Linked DNA regions of Variovorax paradoxus. The protein of the gene in region 1 interacts with the protein of each later gene in a pairwise test. Links are inferred from orthologs where the notes say so. Each region holds a gene or a part of one and is shown in the gene's direction. Other genes may lie near its edges. The genes, in order: dnaE, holA, dnaQ and AACL56_RS16235.

What was found.
Region 2: the proteins of dnaE (region 1) and holA interact in binary tests that used the Escherichia coli proteins (3 or more experiments, as listed by UniProt). The link is inferred for Variovorax paradoxus from one-to-one orthologs.
Region 3: the proteins of dnaE (region 1) and dnaQ interact in binary tests that used the Escherichia coli proteins (3 or more experiments, as listed by UniProt). The link is inferred for Variovorax paradoxus from one-to-one orthologs.
Region 4: the proteins of dnaE (region 1) and AACL56_RS16235 interact in binary tests that used the Escherichia coli proteins (3 or more experiments, as listed by UniProt). The link is inferred for Variovorax paradoxus from one-to-one orthologs.

Annotation. Positions count from the first base shown.
Region 1 is NZ_LR743507.1:2,889,614-2,894,832, forward strand. The notes cover bases 601-4,716. They hold dnaE (DNA polymerase III subunit alpha), read left to right. Parts: upstream 601-997; coding sequence 998-4,516; downstream 4,517-4,716. Other genes in these bases: AACL56_RS13240 (sulfurtransferase), read right to left, coding at 601-851; AACL56_RS13250 (YgiW/YdeI family stress tolerance OB fold protein), read left to right, coding at 4,612-4,716. Also shown: AACL56_RS13235 (response regulator), read right to left, coding at 1-42; more of AACL56_RS13240, read right to left, coding at 60-600; more of AACL56_RS13250, read left to right, coding at 4,717-4,971; AACL56_RS13255 (TonB-dependent siderophore receptor), read right to left, coding at 5,214-5,219. UniProt on the Escherichia coli protein: DNA polymerase III is a complex, multichain enzyme responsible for most of the replicative synthesis in bacteria. This DNA polymerase also exhibits 3' to 5' exonuclease activity. The alpha chain is the DNA polymerase catalytic subunit.
Region 2 is NZ_LR743507.1:1,088,872-1,092,763, forward strand. What follows is about bases 268-3,056. They hold holA (DNA polymerase III subunit delta), read left to right. Parts: upstream 268-1,019; coding sequence 1,020-2,093; downstream 2,094-3,056. Other genes in these bases: leuS (leucine--tRNA ligase), read left to right, coding at 268-445; lptE (LPS assembly lipoprotein LptE), read left to right, coding at 457-993; AACL56_RS05060 (glutamate-5-semialdehyde dehydrogenase), read left to right, coding at 2,215-3,056. Also shown: more of leuS, read left to right, coding at 1-267; more of AACL56_RS05060, read left to right, coding at 3,057-3,507; gshA (glutamate--cysteine ligase), read left to right, coding at 3,643-3,892. UniProt on the Escherichia coli protein: Part of the beta sliding clamp loading complex, which hydrolyzes ATP to load the beta clamp onto primed DNA to form the DNA replication pre-initiation complex.
Region 3 is NZ_LR743507.1:3,999,182-4,003,072, reverse strand. The notes cover bases 1-2,788. They hold dnaQ (DNA polymerase III subunit epsilon), read left to right. Parts: upstream 1-927; coding sequence 928-1,650; downstream 1,651-2,788. Other genes in these bases: AACL56_RS18585 (peptidoglycan recognition protein family protein), read right to left, coding at 2,229-2,788; AACL56_RS18590 (hypothetical protein), read right to left, coding at 1,861-2,238; fdx (ISC system 2Fe-2S type ferredoxin), read left to right, coding at 504-842; hscA (Fe-S protein assembly chaperone HscA), read left to right, coding at 1-494. In the rest of the region: more of AACL56_RS18585, read right to left, coding at 2,789-2,831; AACL56_RS18580 (stereocilin), read left to right, coding at 3,089-3,211; AACL56_RS18575 (NAD(P)/FAD-dependent oxidoreductase), read left to right, coding at 3,278-3,891. UniProt on the Escherichia coli protein: DNA polymerase III is a complex, multichain enzyme responsible for most of the replicative synthesis in bacteria. The epsilon subunit contain the editing function and is a proofreading 3'-5' exonuclease.
Region 4 is NZ_LR743507.1:3,551,973-3,556,020, forward strand. Bases 530-3,474 are described here. They hold AACL56_RS16235 (pyridoxal phosphate-dependent aminotransferase), read left to right. Parts: upstream 530-1,391; coding sequence 1,392-2,558; downstream 2,559-3,474. Other genes in these bases: AACL56_RS16230 (CysB family HTH-type transcriptional regulator), read left to right, coding at 530-1,233; AACL56_RS16240 (DUF3309 family protein), read left to right, coding at 2,741-2,899; hrpA (ATP-dependent RNA helicase HrpA), read right to left, coding at 2,976-3,474. Outside these bases: AACL56_RS16225 (sirohydrochlorin chelatase), read left to right, coding at 1-218; more of AACL56_RS16230, read left to right, coding at 292-529; more of hrpA, read right to left, coding at 3,475-4,048. UniProt on the Escherichia coli protein: Shows aminotransferase activity with methionine and histidine as substrates, and to a lesser extent also with phenylalanine.

The DNA of each region.
Region 1 (5,219 bases):
GGAGGCCATGTCCAGTTCGTCTTCCACCAGGAGGATGCGCATGGCCGGCTGCCGCTCGGTTACTTCTTCAGGCCGAGGTTCAGGTCGACGTCTTCCGACGCGCGTGCGCTCGCGTCGGCCGCGCGTGCGCTCAGGTCGGGCGCCAGTGCGCGGCGACCGTCGAACACGAAGCAGTCGCCGTGGTAGTGCGCGCCGCCCACTTCCTCGAAGTACTTGAGGATGCCGCCCTCGAGCTGCAGCACGTGCTCGATGCCTTCCTCACGCATCAGGATCGCGGCCTTCTCGCAGCGGATGCCGCCGGTGCAGAAGCTCACCACCGTCTTGCCCGCGAAATCGGCGCGGTGCTCCTTCAGCGCGGGCGGGAACTCGGTGAACTTGGTGATGCGCCAGTCGATCGCGCCGTCGAAGGTGCCTTCGTCGACCTCGAAGCCGTTGCGGGTGTCGAGCAGGGCGATCTCGCGGCCCTCGTCGTCGTGGCCCTGGTCGAGCCAGCGCTTGAGCGTCGGCGCGTCCACGCCGGGCGCCCGGCCCGCGGCGGGCTGGATGGCCGGATGGTCCATGCGGATGATCTCGCGCTTGAGCTTGACCAGCATGCGCCGGAACGGCTGCGCAGCCGACCAGCTTTCCTTGGCCTCGAGGTCGGCGAAGCGCGCGTCGGCGCGCAGGTGGGCCAGGAATGCGCGGACGCCGTCCGCGGTGCCCGCCAGAAACAGGTTGATACCCTCTGGCGCGATCAGGATCGTGCCCATGAGCCCCATGTCCAGCGCGCGGGCGCGCAGGTCTTCGCGCAGCTCGGCGCTGTCGTCTATGCCTACGAACTTGTAGGCGGCGATATTCAAAATCTCTTGCACGGGGCGGGATTCTAGGTTGGCGCCGGGGCCGCCCCGTGCCGGCGGGTCTCTCCCGCGGGAGGCGGCGCCCGCGAAGCGGCAGGCAAGCAGTGAAAGTCCGGGTCGTCAACTCACATCGTGGAGGCGCTGGTTTCTACAATGACCGCATGTTTGTCCACCTGCGCCTGCACACCGAATTTTCCGTCGTCGACGGCACCAACCGAATCGACGAAGTCGTCAAGGCCGCGGCGGGCGATGGCCAGCCTGCGCTGGCGATCACCGACCTGAACAACCTGTTCGGGGCCGTCAAGTTCTACAAGCAGGGCCGGGGCAAGGGCGTCAAGCCCGTGATCGGCGCCGAAGTGTTCGTGGACGGCCTGGGCAAGGAGCCCGGCGCGCTCACCCGCATCGTGCTGCTCGTGCAGAGCATGGAGGGTTACCTGAACCTGTCCGAGCTGCTGGCGCGCGCCTGGACGCAGAACGTGGGCCGCGGCCAGTCGCAGGCGGCCTGCAAGCTCGCATGGATCGAGGAACTGTCGGGCGGGCTGATCGCCCTGTCGGGCGCGCAGGCCGGGCCGCTGGGCCAGCCGCTGCTGCAGGGGCAGGGCGAGCGCGCCGCCGAACTGGCGCTGAAGCTGGCCGGCATCTTCACGCATCGCTTCTACATCGAGCTGCAGCGCGCCGGCCGCCCCGAAGACGAGCCGCACGTGGTTGCCGCGGTGAAGCTCGCGGCGCGGCTCAAGCTGCCGGTGGTCGCCACGCACCCGGTGCAGTTCGCCGCGCGCGAGGACTACGAGGCGCACGAGGCGCGCGTGTGCATCTCCGAAGGCGAGATCCTCGGCAACCCGCGCCGGGTGCGCCGGTTCACCGAAGAACAGTATTTCAAGTCGACCGCCGAGATGCAGGCGCTGTTCGCCGACGTGCCGAGCGCGCTGGCCAATACGGTCGAGATCGCCAAGCGTTGCAACCTCACGCTGGTGCTGGGCAAGCCGCAGCTGCCCGACTTTCCGACGCCCTTCATCGCAGAGGGCGTGCGCATGCCGATCGGTGATTTTTTCCGGCAGGAGTCGTTTGAGGGACTGGAAGCGCGCCTTGCCCACCTCTATCCAGACGCAGCCAAGCGTGATGCCGAGCGGCCGCGGTATGTGGAGCGCCTCGAGTTCGAGATCAACACGATCCTGAACATGGGATTCCCCGGCTACTTCCTGATCGTGGGTGACTTCATCAAGTGGGCGAAGGAAAACGGCTGCCCGGTGGGCCCGGGCCGGGGCTCGGGCGCCGGCTCGCTGGTGGCCTATGCGCTGAAGATCACCGACCTCGATCCGCTCGAATACAAGCTGCTGTTCGAACGCTTCCTGAACCCCGAGCGCGTCTCGATGCCCGACTTCGACATCGACTTCTGCCAGGGCAACCGCGATCGCGTGATCGACTACGTGAAGGACAAGTACGGCCGCAACGCCGTCAGCCAGATCGCCACCTTCGGCACCATGGCCGCGCGCGCGGCCATCCGCGACGTGGGCCGCGTGCTCGACATGAGCTACATGTTCTGCGACGGCATCAGCAAGCTGATACCGAACAAGCCCGGCATGTCGGTCACGCTGCAGTACCCGCCCGAGAAGAAGATCGAAGGCGACAAGAACAACTACGCCATCGAGATGGAGCCGCAGCTCGCGGAACGCATCGAGAAGGAAGAAGAAGTGAAGATGCTGGTCGAGCTCGCGCAGAAGCTCGAAGGCATGACCCGCAACATCGGCATGCACGCCGGCGGCGTGCTCATCGCGCCGGGCAAGCTCACCGACTTCTGCCCGCTCTACCAGCAGCCGGGCAGCGAGTCGGCGGTGAGCCAGTACGACAAGGACGACGTGGAGGCCATCGGTCTCGTGAAGTTCGACTTTCTGGGGCTGGCCACGCTCACGATCCTGGAGATCGCGCGCGAGTTCATCATGAAGCGCCACAAGGGCCAGGAGAACTTCGCGTTCGAGAACATCCCGCTGAACGACGGCGCCACCTACCGGCTGTTCTCCGACGGCAAGACCGAGGCCGTGTTCCAGTTCGAATCGCGCGGGATGCAGGGCATGCTGAAGGACGCGCGCCCCACGCGCCTCGAAGACCTGATCGCGCTGAACGCGCTGTACCGGCCGGGTCCAATGGACCTGATTCCGAGCTTCGTGGCACGCAAGCACGGCCGCGAGGACGTCGAGTACCCGCACCCGGCCGTGGCCGAGATGCTCTCCGAGACCTACGGGATCATGGTCTACCAGGAGCAGGTGATGCAGACCGCGCAGATCCTGGGCGGCTATTCGCTCGGCGGCGCCGACCTGCTGCGCCGCGCCATGGGCAAGAAGAAGCTCGAGGAGATGGCCGAGCACCGCGAGAAATTCCGCGCGGGCGCGCTGGCCACGCATGGCATCGCGCAGGACAAGGCCGACGAAATCTTCGACCTGATGGAGAAGTTCGCGGGCTACGGCTTCAACAAGTCGCACGCCGCCGCCTACTCGCTGCTGGCGTACCACACGGGCTGGCTCAAGGTCCACTACACGGCCGAGTTCTTCTGCGCCAACATGACCGTGGAAATGGACGACACGGACAAGCTCAAGCTGCTGTTCGAGGATGCCCAGAAGAACTTCGGCATCACCTTCGAGCCGCCGGACGTGAACCGCGGCAACTACCGCTTCGAGCCGGTCACCAACAAGGTGATCCGCTATGGCCTTGGGGCCGTCAAGGGCACTGGCCAGCTCGCGGTCGAGGCCGTGGTCCGCGCGCGCGAGGAGGGCGGGACGTTCAAGAGCCTGTTCGACTTCTGCGTGCGCATCGATCGCCAGCGCATCAACAAGCGCACGGTCGAGGCGCTCATCAAGGCAGGCGCGTTCGACACGATCCAGCAGAACCGCGCGTCGCTGCTCGCGTCGGTCGATCGCGCCTTCGAGTTCGCGAACGCCACCGCGGCCAACGCATCGCAGGCCGACATCTTCGGCGACTGCGAGCACGGCTCCGCCACCGCCGAGCCCGACCTGGTCGACGCCACGCCCTGGGGCGTGAAGGAGCGTCTGACGCTCGAAAAGACGGCCATCGGCTTCTACCTGTCGGGCCACCTATTCGACGAGGTCTCGCACGAGGTGCGCCGCTTCTGCAAGCGCGAGATCGGCGACCTGCTCGACAGCCGCGACCAGCAGGTGATCGCCGGCATCGTGAGCGACTTCCGCGTGATCAACGGCCAGCGCGGCCGGCTCGCGATCTTCAAGCTCGACGACAAGTCGGAAGCCATCGACGCCACGGCCGACGAGGCGCTGATCAACGCCAACCGCAACACGCTGAAGGACGACGAACTCGTCATCGTCAGCGGCCGGCTGCAACCGGCGCGCGGCGGCTTCGAGGCGCGCTTCCAGGTGCAGCAGGTGTGGGACCTGGCCTCGGCGCGCTGCCGCTTCGGCAAGTTCCTGCGCGTCGCGGTGAACGGCAAGGCGCCCGACATCGCGCGCCTGCTGAAGGACTTTCCGCCGCGCACCGAGCAGACCGAGGTGGGCGACCTGATCCAGGGCCTGCCGGTGCGCCTGTCGATGGCGCGTGCTGGCGCGCAGGTCGAGCTGCAACTGGGCGAACGCGCGAAGTTCTTTCCGACCGATGCCGCGCTCGCCAGCTGGACCGCGCAGGCGGAAGCGGGCAAGGCACTGATCGTCTACGACTGATCGATCGATCAAGTGCTTCGGCGATGTGGGCCCATTCGAGGGCTCGCTACGATCCTCCCCGCTTTGCAATCCTGCAATTCAAGGAGGAAATCGCCATGAAGAAATCGACCGTTGCATGCACGCTGGCTCTCGCGCTGGCGCTGCCTTTCGCTGCATCCGCCCAGTACTCAGGCCCGAGCACCGTGCCGGCGCTGAGCGTGAAGCAGCTGCTGGAGACCGGCCAGGACGACCAGCATGCCACGGTGCGTGGCTTCATCGTGTCGCACGATGGCGGCGAGCACTACACCTTTGCCGACGACACCGGCCGCATGAGGGTCGAGATCGACGCCAAGCACTTCCCGCCCGGCGTGAAGATCGACGACAAGGTGCGCGTCGAGCTCACCGGCGAGTTCGACAAGGACCGCCTCACCGGCAAGACCGAACTCGACGTGAAGCGGCTCAGCGTGTTGCGCTGACCTTGCGCGCCCTGGCGGCGGCCTGCTCGTGCTGCGCGAGCGCGTCGTCGGTGGCATGCGGCTGGCGCTCGGTCGGGGTGCGCCGACACCTTTTGCACCCCTAGGAACAAGGCGCCGAAGCACGTAACTCGGGCACGTGCCATTGCCGCTGAGCGCTTCGACCTGGATGCCCATCGCGTCGCTGGTGCCGCCGGTCATTCGCACCGGCGGCTCGCAGCGAAAGCGCGAAGGGTTCCTCCTGCCTACCA
Region 2 (3,892 bases), 1.8 Mb from region 1 along the record:
CTACCAGCGCATGCAATACAACACGGTGGTGTCGGGCGCTATGAAGCTGCTCAACGCGCTGGAAGGCTTCAAGCCCGATGGCGGCTCCGGCGACGCCGCGGCGGTGCGAGAGGGCTTCGGCATCCTGCTGCGCTGCCTCTACCCGGCCACGCCGCACATCGCGCAGCAGCTCTGGAGCGAGCTCGGCTACGACGAGGACCTGGGCGGCCTGCTCGACGCGGCCTGGCCCACGGTCGACGTGGGCGCGCTGGTGCAGGACGAGATCGAGCTGATGCTGCAGGTCAACGGCAAGCTGCGCGGCAAGCTCAGCGTGCCGGCCGGCGCATCGAAGGACGAGATCGAGAAGCTCGCGCTGGCCTGCGACGACTTCGTCACTTTTGCCGAAGGCGCGCAACCCAAGCGCGTGATCGTGGTTCCCGGCCGCCTGGTCAACGTGGTCATTTGAACGGCTCAAGCATGAACACTCGCAATGCCTCGCTGCCGCGCCGCGGCTTTCTCCTCGGTCTGACGGCGGCGGGCGCGTCGCTCGGCCTGGCCGGCTGCGGCTTCGAGCTGCGCAAGGCGCCAGTCTTCGCGTTCAAGACGCTGTCGGTGTCGGGCAGCGACGCGCTGCTCAAGTCGGCGATGATCAACCAGATACGGCGCGAACTGCGGGCCACCGGAACGGTGACTGTGTTGTCGGCGGAAGACGCCGCCAAGGCCGATGTGGTGCTGGAAATCCTGGGCGAGGATCGAACCCGCTTTGTGATTTCTACCAATTCGGCAGGCCTGGTGCGCGAAGTCCAGCTTCAGCTGCGTGTCCGATTCCGCCTGCATACACCGGGCGGCAAGGACCTGCTGCCCGCCACCGAGGTCTCGCAGACGCGCGACCTGAGCTTCAACGAAACCAACGCCCTGGCCAAGGAAGGCGAAGCCGACCTGCTGTTCCGCGACATGCAATCGGATATCGCGCAGCAGTTGATGCGCCGCCTGGCCGCGGTCAAGGAACTCTGAGCCCGCGCTCCGGCAACCCGATCTCCATGCAACTTGCCAGTGCCCAACTCGGGGCCCACCTGCAGAAGGGCCTCAAGCCGCTCTACACGATCCATGGCGACGAGCCGCTGCTCGCGCAGGAAGCGGCCGACGCCATCCGCGCCGCGGCGCGCGCGCAGGGCTACACCGAGCGCAGCTCGTACACCGTGGCCGGCGCGCATTTCGACTGGAGCGCGGTGCTCGCCGCGGGCGGCTCGCTCTCGCTGTTCGCCGACAAGCAGATCGTCGAGATACGCATTCCGTCGGGCAAGCCCGGCAAGGACGGCAGCGCGGCATTGCAGCAGCTGGCCGAATCGGCCCCCGGCAACGACAGCACGCTCACGCTGGTGATGCTGCCGAGGCTGGACAAGGCCACGCGAACCGGCGCATGGTTCTCGGCGCTGGAGAACAACGGCGCGAGCATCCAGGTCGACCCGATCGAGCGCAGCGCGCTGCCCCAATGGATCGCGCAGCGCCTGGGCCACCAGGGCCAGCGCGTGATGCCCGGCGACGAAGGCCAGCGCACGCTGCAGTTCTTCGCCGATCGCGTGGAGGGCAACCTGCTGGCCGCGCACCAGGAAATCCAGAAGCTCGCGCTGCTGCACCCGGCGGGCGAGCTGAGCTGGGAGCAGGTCGAGGGCGCGGTCAACAACGTGGCGCGCTACGACGTGTTCAAGCTGTCGGAGGCCGTGCTGGCGGGCAACCCGCAGCGCGTGGCGCGGATGCTCGATGGCCTGCAGGCCGAAGGCGAGGCCGAGGTGCTGGTGCACTACACGATCGCCGAAGACATCCGTGCGCTCAAGCGCGTGAAGGACGCCATGGCCTCCGGCCGCCCGCTGCCGATGGCATTGCGCGAGAACCGCATCTGGGGGCCGCGCGAACGTGCCTTCGAGCGCGTGCTGCCGCGGCTCGACGACCGCATGCTGGCGCGACTGCTGCGTGCGGCGCACCTCGTGGATGGCATCGTGAAGGGCCTCAAGCAACCCGACTGGCCCGCCAGCGGCTGGCAGGCCTTGCAGCGGCTTGCACTGATGCTGTGCCGCGCGTGCAGCAGCGCGGCCCCGCCGCCGCGCAGGGCCTGAGGCTGGAACCCCCGCGAACCGGCTTCGCCGGGCCGTGGGTGTTGCCCTCTGGAAGGAGTTGGAGAGGCGACACGAAATGCGCGAAGCCTGCGGGTCATCCAAATGCAGGAAAATGCCGGGCATGAACGCGTTCAACGTCAGCGAGCACATGCAGACCCTCGGTCTGCAAGCCAAAGCAGCTGCATTCCTCATGGCCCGAGCGGATGCAGCTACCAAAAACATAGCATTGAAGGCGCTTGCCAAGCGTCTTCGCGAAGCCGGCCCTGTGCTGGCGGTCGCCAACCAAAAAGACCTGGAGCGCGCCACGGCCGCGGGCCTGTCGGCGCCGATGGTCGATCGCCTCAAGCTCACGCCCAAGGTCATCGAGACCGTTGCCCTCGGTTGCGAGCAACTGGCCGGCATGGCCGACGTGATCGGCGAGATCATCGGCATGAAGCAGCAGCCCAGCGGCATCCGCGTGGGCCAGATGCGCGTGCCGATCGGCGTGTTCGGGATGATCTACGAGAGCCGGCCCAACGTGACCATCGAGGCCGCTAGCCTGGCCATCAAGAGCGGCAACGCCGCCATCCTGCGCGGCGGTTCGGAAGCCATCGAATCGAACAAGGCGCTGGCGCTGCTGGTGTCCGAGGCACTGGCCGAGGCCGGCCTGCCGGTCGACGCGGTGCAACTGGTGCAGACCACCGACCGCGAAGCCGTCGGCCAGCTCATCGCCATGCCCGAATTCGTCGATGTGATCATTCCGCGCGGCGGCAAGGGCTTGATCGAGCGCATCAGCCGCGACGCCAAGGTGCCCGTCATCAAGCACCTGGACGGCAATTGCCACGTCTACGTGGACGACACGGCCGAGTTCGCCATGGCGCTGCGCATCGTCGACAACGCCAAGACGCAGAAGTACAGCCCGTGCAACGCCGCGGAAGGCCTGCTCGTGTCGGCCGCGGTGGCCGACGATTTCCTGCCTGAGATCGCGGCCATCTTCGCGGCCAAGGGCGTGGAGATGCGCTGCGACCCGGCCGCCGCCGCCATCCTGCGCGCTGAGGGTGCCGCGAGCCCGCAGGCCAAGGTGGTCGATGCCGTCGAGTCCGACTGGTCCGAGGAATACCTCGCGGCGGTCATCAGCATCAAGGTGGTGGCCGGCGTGGACGAGGCCATCGCGCACATCAACCGCTATTCGAGCCACCACACCGACGCGATCGTCACGCGCGACCACGTGCATGCGCAGCGTTTCCTGCGCGAGGTCGATTCGGCCAGCGTGATGGTCAATGCGAGCACGCGCTTCGCGGATGGCTTCGAGTTCGGGCTGGGCGCCGAAATCGGCATCAGCACCGACAAGTTCCACGCCCGCGGACCGGTGGGCATCGAAGGACTGACCTCGCTCAAGTACGTCGTGCTCGGGCAGGGCGAAGTCCGCAGCTGAGGCATTGCCGTGCAAGGCGGACCGGTCGAACCAAGTCTGCCGCGCAGGCCCTGCACGGTCTTGTCATTGGGGCGGCCATCCCCAAATCCTACAATTCCGCTCCACCTTTAAGCACAAAACCAACAAGGCCGCCGCATGGTTCCGCATCTCGTCACCGCCCTGACCGGCCCGATCAACGAACTGGAGCAGCGGGTGCTCGACTCGATGCCTGCCATCGAACGCTGGTTCCGGCTCGAATGGATGGAGCACACGCCGCCTTTCTACAGCGCCGTGGACATCCGCAATGCAGGTTTCAAGCTCGCTCCGGTCGACACCAACCTTTTTCCCGGTGGCTGGAACAACCTCACCAAGGAAATGCTCCCGCTGGCCGTGCAGGCCGCGCAGG
Region 3 (3,891 bases), 1.1 Mb from region 1 along the record:
GCTTCACGCTCCGAGGCATTCCGCCGATGGCAGCGGGCGCGGCACGCATTCGCGTGACCTTCACGGTCGACGCCGACGGCCTGCTGAGCGTGAGCGCAAAGGAGCAGGCCAGCGGTGTCGAGGCGAGCGTGGCGGTCAAGCCGTCCTACGGCCTCTCGGACGACCAGATCGCGACCATGCTGCAGGAAAGCTTTTCCACTGCACAGCAGGACATGCAGGCCCGCGCGCTGGTCGAAGCCCGCGTGGATGCCGAGCGCATGCTGCTGGCAACCCGGAGCGCACTCGACGCCGACGGTGACCTGCTCACCGGCGAAGAGCGCGCCGTCATCGATGGTTCGATGGCGCAACTGCGCGAGGCCGCGAAGGGCAGCGATGCGGCCGCGATCGAGGCCGCGACCAAGAAGCTGGCCGACGACACCGAAGCCTTCGCCGCACAACGCATGAACGCGGGCATTGCGCGCGCGCTTGCCGGTCGCAAGGTCGAATCCCTCTAGAACAACGACATGCCCACGATCAAGATCTACCCGCATCCCGAGTACTGCCCGCAAGGCGCCGAAATCACCGCGCCCGCGGGCACCTCGATCTGCGAGGCGCTGCTCGACCACGACATCAACATCGAGCACGCCTGCGAGATGAGCTGCGCCTGCACCACCTGCCACGTCATCGTGCGGGAAGGCTTCAATTCGCTCAACGAAGCGGAAGAGGGCGAGGAAGACCTGCTCGATCGCGCCTGGGGTCTCGAGCCGCAGTCGCGCCTGAGTTGCCAGGCCATCCTGGCGCAGGAGAATGTGACGGTCGAGATTCCCAAGTATTCGATCAACCACGCCAAGGAAAACCACTGATGAGCGCAGCGCTTGTTCGCCCCAGGCAGGCTCGCTTCCCCGTGCGGGGCGGCGAGGGTACGAAGTGCCGAGCCAGGGGGCACGCATGAGTCGCCTGATCGTTCTCGATACCGAGACCACCGGCCTTTCCGCGGAGAACGGCGATCGGGTGATCGAGCTTGGCTGCGTCGAACTGTTCAACCGCAAGCTCACGGGCAACGACCTGCACATCTACTTCAACCCCGAGCGCGAGAGCCATGAAGACGCGCTCAAGGTGCACGGGCTCACCACCGACTTCCTGCGGGACAAGCCGAAGTTCGCTACCTTGGCCAACGACGTCGTCGAGTACCTGCGCGGGGCGGAGTTGATCATTCACAACGCGGCGTTCGACGTCGGATTCCTCAACAAGGAATTCGAGCGCGCGGGCCTGCCGCCATTGCGCACCTTCGTCAGCGAAGTGACCGACACGCTGGCCATGGCCAAGCAGGTCTACCCGGGCAAGCGCAATTCGCTCGATGCGCTGTGCGACCGCTTCGGTGTCGACCGCTCCAACCGGACCTTCCACGGCGCCAAGCTCGATGCGCAACTGCTGGCCGACGTCTACATCAACCTCACGCGTGGACAGGATGCGCTGTTGATCGACGTGGCGTCCACCGAACCCGTGCAGGGCACCACGGTGGTCGCCATCGACTTGAGCCAGTTCGAGCTGCCGGTGATCTTCGCGGGCGAGCAGGAACTGGCCGCGCACGATGCGGTTTTGACGCAGCTCGACAAATCAAGCGGTGGTCGCACGTTGTTTCGCCAAAACAGCGAAAAACCTGTGGCATAATCTGAGGCTTCGCACAACGCGATACGTGTTCAAGATGCTGAACTTAAAAGCAGTGTCTCAGGGCGGTTAGCTCAGGGGTAGAGCACAGCATTCACACTGCTGGGGTCGGAGGTTCGAAACCTCCACCGCCCACCAAACAAAAAGCGACTTGGATTTCCAAGTCGCTTTTTTCTTGCCCGTTCGCTTTCGGTCTCTGGCTTTTTCTAGAGGCTATTTCGAATCGAACAGGTCGTCGCAGGTGTCGCACGCGAAGTACAGATTCTGTTCTGCGCATTGGACCGAGCCAGTGGCGCCAGCCCGAATTCGCCAGTCGCACGAACGGCCTTGCCGGGTCAGCGTGCCCTCCGCATAGCAGGGCGCTTGCTCGTAGTGGTCGTGCAGCGTCTTGTAGTCGACCTCTTTTGCGCGAGAGAAGAATTCCTGGGCCTTGCTGTGGCTGCGCGGCACGTCCGACGCACGGCAGGAGGCTGGGGCATCGGTGTGGAAGTCGGCGACGTAGATGTTGCTGAACGCTGAGTTGCGTGTTGCGCAGGAAGCGAGCAGCACCGCGCCCGCCAGCAGCGTCAGGACGCCTGCTCTCACTTCCATACCGCCGAACTCGCTTCGCCGGGATTCTTGTAGGAAACGGCCGGATGCCGGTAGACGTCGCTCGATTTCAGGTCGAACTGCGCATAAAGGGCATCTATCAGCCATTGAAGCGACGCATTCTGGGCCGCCGTCACCGCCTCGTAGCTGTCATCGTCGATGTGCATGCCGACAAGCTCGATGCCGATCGAATCGTCGTTGACCGGATAGCGGTCGGGGTAAGGCTTCGCGCGCTCGTGCGCGTCTATGGCGTTGATCTGGCGCGTCCATGACATGGCGAGCATCTTGGCCATCGCAGCCGTGTCGCAACTGCTCTTGTTCACCGTCAGGCATTTCGACTTGATCAGCTTGCCCACGTGGTAGCAACGAGCGAACAGGCTGGCCGTCTGGTAAATCTGCCCGTTCTTGTCGATCAGGAAGTGAGCGCCGTTGCCGCCTGCCTGATAACCGCTGAGGGTGGATTCGGCGGTAGGCGAGTCGGTCTGGTGGACCACGATGGCCAGCACGCTGGGCAAGGCGCCGTGCTCGATTCCCGAGGACCGCCTGGGAATCACCTTCGGGTCGACCAGCATCCCGTTGGCGTCGATGGTGGGCATTGTTGTTTCTCCTCCCTTGAATTTGCAGCGCTCGTCGGTGGCCCGCGCTCTGCAAAGTACAGCACATCGATCACGGATCCCCAAACCGCAGTGGTAACGCGATTTAACAGTGAAGGGCGATGGGGCGGCTTCATGAGGGTGTCACATCGGGGGGCGATTTGGGCTGCGTTGTCGGTCCGCGCCGACGGCAAGTCCAGCAAGGTGCTGGCGCACCGGTTGCTCCATCGGCCTAGAAGCGACAGGAAAGGAGCAAGACCATGACCACACATCCCGATCTGCCGACCCCGGTCACCCCGGACCTGCCCGTCGAACCCGACGAAGGTCCGGACACGGCGCCCGACGAGCCTACCGATCCCGAGCCGCCGCCCACAGCCACCTGATCATTGCCGAGCCTTCGGGCAAAGACTCTCCGCGGCTCTGCGCGCGAGCCGAGCTAAGCTCGCGAAATGGACGAAATTGATTGCGCCGTCATCGGCGGTGGCGTGGTGGGGCTGGCGGTAGGGCGCGCTTTGGCGCTCGCCGGCCGTGAAGTGCTGGTTCTCGAGTCGGAAGGCGCCATCGGCACTGGGACGAGTTCGCGCAACAGCGAGGTCATTCACGCCGGCATCTACTACCCTCAGGGTTCGCTCAAGGCGAAGCTTTGCGTGGAGGGCAAGCACCTGCTGTACGACTATGCAGCAGAGCGCGGCGTGCCGCACAGGCGCTGTGGCAAGTTCATCGTGGCCACATCGCCCGAACAAGCCGAGCAGCTCGAAGCGATCCGTGCCAAGGCTGCGGCCAACGGCGTCGACGATCTCGAACTGCTTACCGCGCAACAGGCCATTGCGCTGGAGCCGCAGCTGCACTGCGTGGCCGCACTGAATTCGCCGAGCACCGGCATCGTCGACAGCCATGCATTCATGCTGAGCCTCCTCGGCGATCTCGAAAATGCAGGCGGAATGCTCGCTCTGAAATCGCCAGTCAGCCGCGCCGAATGCACGGGCGGCGCTATTGTGCTGATAGCGGAGGACGGTACGGCGCTGCGCTGCCGCAGCGTTGTCAATGCCGCAGGCCTGGGGGC
Region 4 (4,048 bases), 660 kb from region 1 along the record:
TCAACGCCGGCGCCACTGCCATTCGGGTGGTTCCGCTGTTCCTGGGCATGGGCAAGCACGCCCGCGAGGACCTGCCGCGCCAAGTCGAGGCGCTGCGTCAGGCCTGGCCCCAGACCGTCTTCACGCTGGCGCGCATCGTGGGCGAAGAGCCCGAGCTGATCGGACTGCTTGCCCAGGTCGCCACTCGGGACGACGCTGAAAGCACCACCCAAAGCTGAACAAATCCGAACAGTTGCGCATTTCGATAGATTGCGAAGGCATAATGAATTCCGCAATAAGACGGAATTTGATATGAATCTGCATCAGTTCAAGTTTGTTCAGGAGGCAGTGCGCCGTAACCTGAACCTCACCGAGGCGGCCAAGGCGCTTCACACCTCCCAGCCAGGTGTTTCCAAGGCCATCATCGAACTTGAGGAAGAACTGGGCGTCGAGATCTTCGCGCGCCACGGCAAGCGCCTCAAGCGCGTCACCGAGCCGGGGCAGCATGTCATCGCCAGCATCGAACTCATCATGCGCGAGGTGGGCAACCTCAAGCGCATCGGCGAGCAGTTCAGCGCGCAGGACAGCGGCACCCTCTCCATCGCCACCACCCACACCCAGGCGCGCTATGTGCTGCCGGTGCCCGTGGCCAACCTGCGCGAGGCCTACCCCAAGGTCAACGTGAGCCTGCACCAGGGCTCGCCCGACCAGGTGGCGCGCATGGTGATCGACGAGATCGCCGAGATCGGCATCGCCACCGAATCGCTCGACGGCTATGCAGAGCTCGTCACGCTCCCCTGCTACGAATGGCAGCACGTGCTGGTGCTGCCCAAGGACCACCCGCTGGCCGCCAAGGAGCGCATTTCGCTCGAGGACCTGGCGACAGAGCCGATCATCACGTACCACCCCTCGTTCACCGGGCGCACGCGCATCGACCATGCGTTCGCCCAGAAGAAGCTCACGCCGCGCATCGCGCTGGAGGCGATCGACTCGGACGTGATCAAGACCTACGTGCGGCTGGGCCTGGGCGTGGGCATCGTGGCCGAGATGGCGGTGCGCGACGAGTCGAATGCCGACCTCGTGGTGCGCCCCATGGGCCATGTGTTCGGCCAGAACATCGCGCGGGTCGCATTCAAGCGCAGCGCCTATCTGCGCAACTTCGTCTTCAAGTTCGCCGAACTGCTGAGCGACCGGCTCGACCGCAACCTGATCGCCAAGGCGCTGAGCGGCCACCAGCAGGACTACGAGCTATAACGCGATCACCCCCAGGCTTCGCGCACTTCGTGTCGCTTCGCCAACCCCCTTCCGGGGGCAACACCTTCGGCCGGCAAAGCCGGTTCCGCGGTGCTTCTGGAAAGGGCAGCGACGAGCAAGTGGAATGTGGACCAACCGTTGAAGAAATCACGTACATCATGAGCACCTCCCCACGCACGCCCGACGTCGGCACCAAGCTGCCCTCCGTGGGCACCACCATCTTCACCGTCATGTCGGCGCTGGCCGCCGAGAAGAGCGCGGTCAACCTGGGCCAGGGCTTTCCGGATTTCAACTGCGATCCGAAGCTGCTCGAGGACGTCACGGCGGCCATGGCCGCGGGCCACAACCAGTATCCGCCGATGCCCGGCATCCCGGCGCTGCGCGATGCGATCGCGGCCAAGCTCTCGGCGATGTACGGCCACAGCTACAGCGCGGCCACCGAAATCACGGTGACCGCCGGTGCCACGCAGGCCATCATCACGGCCATCCTCGCGGTGGTGCGCCCGGGCGACGAGGTGATCGTGCTGGAGCCCTGCTACGACAGCTACGTGCCCAACATCGAGCTGGCCGGCGGCAGCGTGGTGCGCGTGCCGCTGGTGCCCGGCACCTTCCGGCCCGACTTCGGCAAGATCGCCGCCGCGCTCACGCCGCGCACGCGCGCCATCATCATCAACACGCCGCACAACCCGAGCGCCACGGTCTGGACCGAGGCCGAGATGCGCCAGCTCGAGGAACTGCTCGCGCCGACGGACGTGTTCGTGATCAGCGACGAGGTCTACGAGCACATGGTGTTCGACAGCGCCCGCCACGAAAGCGTGGCCCGCTTCCCTGGCCTGGCGGCGCGCAGCTTCATCGTGAGCAGCTTCGGCAAGACCTACCACGTCACCGGATGGAAGGTCGGCTACGTGGCGGCGCCGGCACCGCTGATGGCCGAATTCCGCAAGGTGCACCAGTTCAACGTGTTCACGGTGAACACACCCATGCAGCACGCGCTCGCCCAGTACATGGCCGAGCCGAAGCCGTACCTGGAACTGCCGGCGTTCTACCAGCGCAAGCGCGACCTGTTCGCCGCCGGCCTGGCCGAAAAGACGCGCTTCAGGCTGTTGCGCAGCGAGGGCAGCTACTTCCAGTGCGTCGACATCTCGGCGGTGAGCGACCTGTCGGAAGCCGATTTCTGCCTGTGGCTCACCAGCGAGATCGGCGTGGCCGCCATTCCGCTGTCGGCCTTCTACGGCAACGGCTTCGACCAGCGCGTGGTGCGCTTCTGCTTCGCCAAGAAGGACGAGACCCTGCTGGCAGCGCTCGACCGGCTGGCCAAGCTCTGAATATGAAGCTCGCGGCACTCATTCGATAGTGCCTGCGGGGCGTGCGCCGACGGCTGGTGGCCGCAGCGGCGACGCCCGCGGTAGGACGTTCACTGACCGCCGAAGGGGCGGCTCTCCGGCGATCCATTCGACATGGCGGGAGGAGCATGAAAGCTCATCACAACCACTGCCCTGGAGAAAACATGTCGCTCTCGTTCATTCTGCTGATCATCCTGATCTTGATACTGATCGGCGCATTGCCCAGCTGGGGCTACAGCCGGTCGTGGGGCTACGGTCCCAGCGGCGGCGTCGGCCTGATCGTGCTGATCGTCGTGATCCTCGTGCTCATGGGACGCATATAGCCCGCACCTTGGCCGGAACGCTAAATGAAAGAAGCCCGCGCAAGCGGGCTTTTTTTCGTCTGCGGCGCCCCCTTGCTCAGGCCTGAAGCTGCGCCCACGCCTTGTCGAGCCGCTTCACGCTCACCGGCTGCGGCGTGCGCAGTTCCTGCGCGAAGAAGCTCACGCGCAGTTCCTCCAGCAGCCAGCGGAACTCGAGCATGCGGTCGTCCACCACGCCCTTGCGCTCCGCCACCAGTCGCCAGTAGCGCTGGTCCTGGGGCTTCAGTTCGACCAGCTTGGCGGCGTCGCGTGCAGGGTCGGCGCGCAGCTTGTCCAGGCGCAGCACGATGGCCTTCAGGTAGCGCGCGAAGTGCTGCAGCTGCGTCCAGGGTGCATCGGCAATAAAGCGCTTGCCGACAAGGCGCTGCAGTTGCTGCGCGGCGTCCTGCACCGCGTCGGGCTGGATCTTGGTGTCCTTGATCTTGCGCGCCGCCGCGGCGTACTCGACGAGGATGGTGCCGGCCAGCCGCGCCACCTCGTTGGCGATGAGCGTGAGCCGGCCGCGGCCCTCCTCGAGCCGCTTCTTGAAGGCGAACTCGTCGGTGGGCAGCGGCTCCTGCAGGAAGGCGCGGTCGATCGCCACGTCGATGATCTGCGTGCGCAGTTCCTCGGAAGTGCCCAGCGGCATGTAGGCCACCGACATCTTCTGCAGGTCGGGGATGTTCTTCTCGAGGTACTTCAGCGCGTCCTTCAGCTGCAGCGCGAACAGGCGGCGCAGGCCGGCGCGGTGCTTCGCTGCCGCCACGGCGGGCTCGTCGAACACCTCGATGGTCACCGCATCGCCTTCGTCGCGCAGCGCCGGGAAACCGATGAGCAACTGCGAACCGCGCCGCACCTCCATCAGCTCGGGCAACTCGCCGAAGGTCCATGCCGTGTAGCGCTGGCCGGCCGGCAGCGCAGCGGGCGCAGGCGCGGGTGCCGCCGTCGACGGCGTCCTGGCACGCTCGTCCGACGCGTCGGCCTTTTTCTCCGGCGCAGCTTTGACGTTCAACCCCGCCAGCGCCTGGAAGGCGCCGCGCGCCTGTGCGCCCAATTCGGCCTTCAGCGCACCGAGATTGCGACCCATGCCCAGCTGGCGGCCATGCTCGTCGACCACGCGCAGGTTCATGA